DNA from 2 places in the Kitasatospora sp. NPDC089509 genome. Region 1 is predicted to be linked to the other one. Evidence: riboswitches for the same ligand, from Rfam matches in the RefSeq annotation. Region 1 holds a riboswitch; the other holds the start of a gene.
What was found. A riboswitch is a leader RNA that binds a small molecule or an ion and turns the genes downstream of it on or off. The one in region 1 is predicted to bind cyclic di-AMP.
Positions count from the first base shown of each region.

Region 2: another riboswitch for cyclic di-AMP. It lies ahead of ACIP4P_RS36070 (M23 family metallopeptidase); the one in region 1 lies ahead of ACIP4P_RS39170 (transglycosylase family protein).

Region 1 is NZ_JBIVHS010000030.1:103,529-107,732, reverse strand. It holds gene eno (phosphopyruvate hydratase) at 1-451, opposite strand, end outside; gene ACIP4P_RS39170 (transglycosylase family protein) at 705-1,592, opposite strand; cyclic di-AMP (ydaO/yuaA leader) riboswitch at 1,597-1,765, opposite strand; gene ACIP4P_RS39165 (cytochrome P450) at 1,976-3,277, opposite strand; gene ACIP4P_RS39160 (SDR family NAD(P)-dependent oxidoreductase) at 3,556-3,981, shown strand; gene ACIP4P_RS39155 (MazG family protein) at 4,029-4,204, opposite strand, start outside.
Region 2 is NZ_JBIVHS010000025.1:106,216-110,419, forward strand. It holds gene ACIP4P_RS36060 (DUF2470 domain-containing protein) at 1-6, shown strand, start outside; gene ACIP4P_RS36065 (APC family permease) at 35-1,570, opposite strand; gene ACIP4P_RS36070 (M23 family metallopeptidase) at 1,952-2,566, opposite strand; cyclic di-AMP (ydaO/yuaA leader) riboswitch at 2,569-2,750, opposite strand; gene ACIP4P_RS36075 (MFS transporter) at 2,842-4,204, shown strand, end outside.

The DNA of each region.
Region 1 (4,204 bases):
TGAGGATGTTCATCATCGGGACCGGCAGGACGTGGGCGTTCGGGCCGCCCAGGTAGCGGAACAGCGGCAGGTCGCTGGCCTCGGAGGCGGCGTGCGCGACGGCCAGCGAGACGCCCAGGATGGCGTTGGCGCCGAGCGAGGACTTGTCCGGGGTGGCGTCCAGGTCGAGCATGGCCTGGTCGATCAGGCGCTGCTCGGTGGCGTCGTAGCCGACCAGCTCCGGGCCGATCTGCTCGATGACGGCCAGGACGGCCTTCTCCACGCCCTTGCCGAAGTAGCGGTTCTTGTCACCGTCGCGCAGCTCCAGCGCCTCGAAGGCGCCGGTCGAGGCACCCGACGGCACAGCGGCACGACCCGTGCTGCCGTCGTCGAGGCCGACCTCGACCTCGACCGTGGGGTTGCCGCGGGAGTCGAGGATTTCGCGGGCTACGACGACATCGATGGACGGCACGAAGCATCTCCTTGCGGAAGCAGGGTCCGGCCCACGGTGGTGCGGTCGGCCGGATGATTGCGGAGTCGTTACGACCAGAGCCTAACCGCCCGGGCTCCCGGGGCCACCTCGACCTCGGCTCCGTCTCAGCGTGTGGCCCCGCTACCCACCGGTAGTTCACCTGCTCGTCCCAGCCGGTCCGGCCGGAGCGGGCGAATGCGGACGAAGGGGGCCGCGCCGGGCGCGACCCCCTCGGAATGCGTCCGGGGACGGCTCAGCCGAGGTGCAGGACCTGGCCGGGCATGATCAGGTTCGGGTTGCCGCCGACCGTGCCGCGGTTGCCGTCGTAGACCGCCTGCCAGCCGCCGGACACGCCCTGGGCGGCGGCGATGGTCGACAGCGTGTCGCCGGAGCGGACGGTGTAGTCGTGACCGCCCTGGGCGGCGGCCTGCGGGGCCTGCTGCGGCTGGGCGGCGGCCTGCGGGGCGTACTGCTGGTAGACGCTCTGGTGGCTGGTCCAGTACCAGGAGCCGCCGTTCTGGTACCAGTACACCTTCGAGTCGGCGTCCCAGCCGGCCTTGCCCGGGAAGCCCTGCAGCTGCGGCTTGGCCAGCTGCGGGGCGGCCGGCTTGGCGTCGTCCTGCTGCGGGGCGGGCTTCGCGGCGGGCTTGGGGGCCTGGGTCTTGGGGGCCTGGGTCTTGGGGGCCTGCTGCTTCGGGGTGGACTGCTGCTGGGCGGACTGCGGCTTGGCGTCCGAGGAGGTGTCCACGGCCGCCGGGGCGCCGCCCTTGCTCAGCCCCGCCTTCTTGGAGCAGACCGGCCAGGCGCCCGGGCCCTGCGAGGCGAGCACCTTCTCGGCGACCGTGATCTGCTGCGCCCGGCTGGCCTGGTTGGCCTGCGCCGCGTACGCGGTGCCGCCGTACGCCTTCCAGGTGCTGGAGGTGAACTGCAGGCCGCCGTAGAAGCCGTTGCCGGTGTTGATGCCCCAGTCGCCGCCGCTCTCGCACTGGGCGACGGAGTCCCAGGCGGAGGCCGGGGCGGCGGACGCGCCGGTGGCGGTGAGGAGCGGCAGCGCGAGTCCGACGCCGGCCACACCCGCGACGGCGATGGCCTTCTCGGCCTGGGTGCGACGACGGTGACGGCCAGATCCAACGAGCAGCATGAAGGGTCCCTCTCCGCACGCCTGCGAGGTGAGCTGTCGGGTTCGGACCGGGAGGTGGCCCGGCCGCCGTATGCGGGAACGGTCCCGCGCGGGCGGCTTCACCCCGAGCCGTGGGAGAACGGCAACAAACCTGGTTCCCCCGCCCCTGCCCAGGGTTCTGGTCGGTTTCCCGTGGCGCGGCGGGCAGGACTCGGCGTTCCGCGTTCGGGGTCCGCAGCTGCGAACTCCAGGGAGACTAGACAGATCCTCAGATCAATCACAAGCTCATATCGCCGACATCACACAAGAATTACGGCGCGTGTTCGATCGCCTACGGACGGCGGGGCTTTGTCCGGTTTGATGGGTGTTCATACCGTCGCCGAGGCGCCGTTCGCGACCCCGCGTCAGTGTGTCGGAGCCTCCGGGCGGGCGTGCGGCGAACGCACTTCCGGACTGAATTCGACCGGAAGTTCACGCAATCCACGCATGATCAGGCCACCGCGCCAGCGCAGGTTCTCCGGACTTTCGGCCAGGCGCAGATCGGGCAGCCGGGAAAGCAGCGTGGCCAGCGCGGACCGTCCTTCGAGCCGGGCCAGCGGGGCGCCGATGCAGTAGTGGATGCCGTGCCCGAAGCCCAGGTGGGGATTGTCGGTCCGGGCCAGGTCCAGGGTGTTCTCGTCGGAGAACCGGGCCGGGTCGCGGTCCGCCGCCGCCAGCACCACCAGCACCGGATCGCCGACCGGGATGTCCACCCCGCCGATGGTCAGCGGCCGGGTCGCGAACCGCCAGGTCGCCAGCTCCACCGGCCCGTCGTAGCGCAGGAGTTCCTCGATCCCGGTCTCCAGCAGCGCGGTCTCGCCGCGGGCCACCGACTCCTGCAGCAGCGCCCGCTGCCCGGGGTTGCGCAGCAGCGCGTACGTCCCGTTGCCGATCAGGTTGACGGTGGTCTCGAACCCGGCGAACAGCAGGATGAAGGCCATCGCCGCGGCCTCGTTCTCGCTCAGGTGCTCGCCGTGGTCGCTCGCCCGGATCAGGCCGGAGATCAGGTCGTCGCCGAGGTCCGCCCGCTTGCGGTGGATCAGCTCCAGCAGGTACGCCCGCATCTTCTTCACCGCCCGGCCCACGCCGCCGCGTTGGCCGCCGCCGTGTCGGATCATCATGCCCGCCCAGTCGCGGAAGTCGTCCTGGTCCTCGGCCGGCACGCCCAGCATGTCGCAGATCGCGTAGATGGGGAGCGGGAAGGCGAACTCGTGGATCAGGTCGGCCGATCCGCGCTGCGCGAAGCCGTCGATCAGCCGGTCGGTCAACTGCTGCACCCGCGGCTCGAACTCGGCCACCCGGCGCGGGGTGAAAGCCTTCGACACCAGTCGGCGCAGCCGGGTGTGGTCCGGCGGGTCGATGTTCAGCAGGTGGGTCATCAGGTCCGCCTGCCGCTCCCCCGGGATGCCGACCCGGCCGGTGCGGTGCGCCTGCTCGCTGTGGTGCGCCGGGTTCTTCGACAGCCGGCCGTCCGCGAGCGCCTGCCGGGCGTCCGCGTACCTGGTCACCAGCCAGGCCTCCACCCCGCTCGGCAGCGTGGTGCGGTGCACCGGGGCGTGCTCGCGCAGCCAGGCGTAGGCGGGGTACGGGTCGGCGGCGAACTCCCAGGTGAAGAGCTGGGGGTCGGGCTGGGCGGCGGACTGAGCGGCATCGGGCTGAGCTGGCATGGGTCGACCGTAACCGCTGGACCGGCGGCGCCCGGCTACCGGCGGAACATCACCGGTTCGCGAACCGTTCGTGAGCGGCGCGCGAGCAGTGTGCCAACCCTCCGTGGACGCCCCGTGGACGGTCCGTGGACAGCCCTTGGACAGCTCTTGGCCGGGTGGCAGGCGTGAGCCTGGTCACCTGCGGGGTAATCCCTGTTGCGGAGGGTCAGGACGTGCCTACGATCCTCCGCAGTATGCGTGGGCGCCGGTGCGGTGTCGCCCACAGGGAGGAGCAGGCCATGCGGGTCAGCGGAGCAGTCGTCGTCATCGCGGTACTCGACGGCGGTTCGGGAGCCGACCTCGCCCGCCGGTTCACCGCGGCCGGCGCCGCCGGGATGCTGATCGCCGACCAGCACGTCGGGATCGCGGAGGACCTCGCCGCCGAACTCGACCGGCCGGGCTGCCCCGTGGTGGGCGTCTGCGGCGACATCCGCCGGCCCAGCGACGTCGCCGCCCTGGTCGACACCGCCGAGAAGCACCTCGGGCCGATCGACCTCTTCTGCGTCGCCGGCCCGCGCGGGGAGCGGATCGTCTCCCTCGCCGAGCTGCCCGACCACCTCGACCTGGAGCGGCTCGCCGAACTGGTCGCCCTGGTCGGCGAGGCGATCGGCGAGCTCGTCCCGCCGCAGCGGCAGCCGGTCGGCCGGACCGCCACGGCGGCCTGAGCCGCTCCCGTCCGGCCTGGGCCGGGCCGGCTCCGGCCCGAACCGGGCTACTCCGGCTTGAGCCCCTCGGCCGCGCGCACCGCGTCCCGGTAGCCGCGCGCGGCCGAGCGCAGCGCCGCGTCCACGTCCACCCCGGCGTCGTGCGCCCGCTGCGCGACGGCCAGCAGCAGCCGGCCCGCCGACTCCGCGGTCAGCTCCCCCGGCAGGACGTACGGCTCGTCCG
Region 2 (4,204 bases), on a different contig from region 1:
CACTGAGCCCGCCGCCCACCCGGCACCGCCCCGCTCAGCGCTCCACCGCGTCCTCCAGCACGATCCGCCCCATCCGCGCGTACAGCTCCGGCCGAACCCGTCGCAGCACCAAGGCCGTTCCGATCCCGACCAGGAACACCCCGATCACCAGGTACGGGATCAGCCGGAACACCAGGGTGCCCGCCGCCGCCCCGGCCACCGCCCCCCGGTCGGCCACCAGCAGCGCCACCACCGCGCCCATCGCCACCCCGCCGACCAGCGGAGCGAGCAGGGTGCGGAACCAGTGCGCGGTCTCCGGGTGCCGCCGCTGCACGTGGAAGTACCCGACCACCGCGAAGGAGCACAGCGTCTGCACCACCAGGATCGCCATCGTCCCCAACAGCGCCAGCAGCGTGTACAGATGGACGTACGGATCCATCCCGGCCAGCAGGAACGCCAGCACCAGCCCGGCCGCGACCGCCGACTGCACGACCGAGGCGACGTACGGCGAGCCGTGCCGCGGATGGGTCCGGCCGAGCGCCGGGTGCAGCAGCCCCTCCCGCCCGATCGCGTACAAGTACCGTGCGGCGCACTGGTGGAAGGCCATCGCGCAGGCGAACGAGCCGGTGACGACCAGCCATTGGAACACCGTGACCGCCCAGGCCCCGAGGTGCTCGCCCAGCGGATCGAAGAACAGGCTGTTCCCGTCCTTGCCCGGCACCGCACCGCCCGCCACCGCGACGGCGTGCCCGACTCCGTTGCCGGACAGGATCATCCAGGAGACGAACACGTAGAACAGGCCGATCCCGACCACCGACACCATGGTCGCCCGCGGCACCACCCGCTTCGGGTCGCGCGACTCCTCCCCGTACATCGCGGTCGACTCGAAGCCCACCCAGGAGCAGAACGCGAAGACCAGGCCCACCCCGGCCGCCGCCGTGCCCGAACTGCCCACTCCCTTCAGCCCGTTCAGCGGACTCACGGCCCCGAGCACGATTCCGTCCGGCCCGCCGCCGGCGGCCAGCACGGCCAGCGAGACCGCGCCCAGCACCGCGATCTCCAGCAGCAGCGCCACCCCGAGCACCTTCGCCGTCAGATGCAGGTCGAACCAGGCCGTCACCCCGATCACCGTCAGCCCGACCAGCGCGTACCAGCCCCAGTCGAGGTCCACGCCCGCCTGCGAACGGACCAGCCCGCGCAGCGAGTAGGCGAAGAAGCCGATGACCGAGGCCTCGAAGACGATGTACGCCAGCAGCGCGAGCAGCCCCGACGCCATCCCGGCCACCCGGCCCAGCCCGTGCGAGACGTACCCGTAGAACGCCCCGGCGGCCGTGATGTGCCGGGCCATCGCCACGTACCCGACCGAGAAGACCGTGAGCACCACGGTCGCCAGGACGTACGCGGCGGGCGCCCCGGCCCCGTTGCCCTGCCCGATGATGATCGGCAGGTTCCCGGTCATCGCGGTGATCGGGGCGGCGGTGGCGACCGCCATGAACACCACGCCCGGCAGACCGACCGAGTCCGCCTTCAGCCGGTCGACCCCGTCCGACCCGACCCGCGGCCCGACCGCGTCCCCGCTCCGGACGGTCATCCGGCCTCCTCGTCCACCCGGGCGCGCCCGCCCGTCGGACCGGCCGGGCGCTGACTGCGGACAGGATCGCGCGGCGGGGCACGGCCCACGGAACCGCAGATCATCCGAAGAACCGGCGGAGTTGACGCCGCGTTCGAGCCGTCGAACGCGGTCCGGAAGCGCCGGGGACGCCGGAGCCGACGAGGACTCCGGACACGACGGTGGCCGGCCCCGGCCGCACGAGAGTTCTCGTACGGCCGGGGCCGGCCGTGGGCGTGACCCGCGCCCAGATCCACCGGTGCGGCGATCACCCGGTCGAGCGGTCACCCGACATGACCATCCCGGGTGGTCGATTCGCCCCGCACCAGCGGTGGTTCAGGAATCCCGGCGGGAGCCGGTGGTTCAGAGCGCGACGCCGTGCGCGCGCAGGTAGCTGACCGGGTTGATGTCCGAGCCGTAGTCCGGACCGGTCCGGACCTCGAAGTGCAGGTGCGGGCCGGTCACGTTGCCGGTCGCACCGGAGTAGCCGAGCTGCTGACCGGCGGCGACGGACTGACCGACCTTCACACCGATCGAGGAGAGGTGCGCGTACTGCGCGTACTTGCCGTCGGCGAGCTTGAGCTCGACCTCGTTGCCGTAGGCGCCGTCGTAGGCGGCCTTCACCACGACCCCGTTGGCGACGGCGCGCAGCGGGGTGCCGGTGGAGCAGACGAAGTCCTGGCCGGTGTGGTGGCCGGAGGCCCACATGGCGCCCGCCACCCCGTAGGCCTCGCCCAGCACCGGGGCGGCGAGCGGGGCGACGTAGCCGGAGGTGACGGCGGCCGGGACGACCGCGGCCGGAGCAGCGGCCGGGGCGACAGCGGCCGGGGCGGCCACGACGACGGCGGCCGGGGTGCTGGTCGCCTGGGCGTTCATCGCGGTCACGAGCGGCAGGACGAACGAGACGCCGGTGACGGCGGCGGCGATGCCGATGCGGGCGGCACGGGGCAGGGCGATACGACGAGCCTGTGCAGGCATGGAATTTTCCTCTCCGACGCCTGCGAGGTGAGCTGTCGGGTTCGGGCTGGAGTTGCCCGGCCGCATGCGCGGCTTCACCCCGAGCCGGTCCTGGTGGTCCGCGCTGTGAAAGCGCGAACTCCGGTCCGGCGACTTACCTGTGGGTCCCCCGCTCCTGCCGTACAGAGTTCGTTGCGAGCCACCGGGCAGCGGCAGGACTCGGCGTTCCACCCGGCGGATCCGTCCGGGCTGGCCGGGCGGTCGCTGAACTAAAACTCATCCGTTCGGGTGAAGCAATGTCGATCTCTCGAAACAGCGGCCGATCCCGCCCCCGCGGTCACCCTCCGCATGATCCGCCGTACGGTCCGTGCACGATCCGTTCACCCGGCGCCACTGATCCACGACCCTGCGCCGACCAGTGCAACACCGGGCGACCAGAGGAGCACCCACCGTCACCGACCGACACACCACCCGGTGACCCTTGTCACGTACACCCCCGTGGGCACAGGATTCGACCCGTGGCCACCTCTCACGCCGGCACCCTGCGCCTGGGCAGCGCACAGGGTCGCTGGGTCCTCCTCGCAACGGTGCTCGGCTCCAGCATGGCGATGCTCGACGGCACCGTGGTGAACGTCGCCCTGCCCCGGATCGGCGCCGACCTCGGCGCCACCCTCGCCTCCCTGCAATGGACCCTGAACGCCTATCTGCTCACCCTGGCGGGCCTGATCCTGCTCGGCGGCGCGCTCGGCGACCGCTACGGGCGGCGCCGGGTCTTCCTGATCGGCGTGGTCTGGTTCGCCGCCGCTTCGGCGGCCTGCGCCGCCGCCCCGACCATCCACGTGCTGATCGCCGCCCGCGCCGTCCAGGGCATCGGCGGGGCGCTGCTCACCCCGGGCTCGCTCGCGATGCTCCAGGCCGTCTTCCACCCGGACGACCGCTCGGCCGCGGTCGGCCTGTGGTCCGGCCTCGGCGGGGTGTCGGCGGCCGTCGGCCCCTTCCTCGGCGGCTGGCTGGTGGACGGCCCCGGCTGGCGCTGGATCTTCCTGCTGAACCTGCCGCTGGCCGCCGCCGTGATCGCGGTGACCTCCCGTTACGTCCCGGAGAGCCGGGACGAGTCCGCCGCCGGCCGCTTCGACGTGCCCGGCGCCCTGCTCGCCGCCCTCGCCCTCGGCGCGATCACCTACGCGCTCACCGCCGCCGGGGAGGGGCTGTCCCCCGCCGTCTGGGTCACCGGCGTGGCCGGTCTGCTGCTGGGCGCGGCCTTCGTGGCCGTGGAGCGGCGGGCGCCCGACCCGATGCTGCCGCTCGGGCTGTTCTCCTCCCGGCTGTTCACCACCGTGAACCTGGTCACCCTGTGCGTCTACGCGGCGTTCAGCGGGGTGTTCTTCCTGCTGGTGGTGCAGCTGCAGATCGTCGCCGGCTTCTCCCCGCTGGTCTCCGGCTTCGCGCTGGTGCCGATCACGGTGCTGATGCTGACCCTGTCCGCGCGCGCCGGGCGCCTCGGCAAGCGGATCGGCCCGCGCATCCCGCTCACCGTCGGCCCGCTGCTGTGCGCCGCCGGGGTGCTGCTGATGCTGCGCACCGGCCCCGGCTCCTCCTACTGGGCGGACGTGCTGCCGGCCGTCGCGGTGATGGGTTCCGGGATGACGCTGCTGGTCG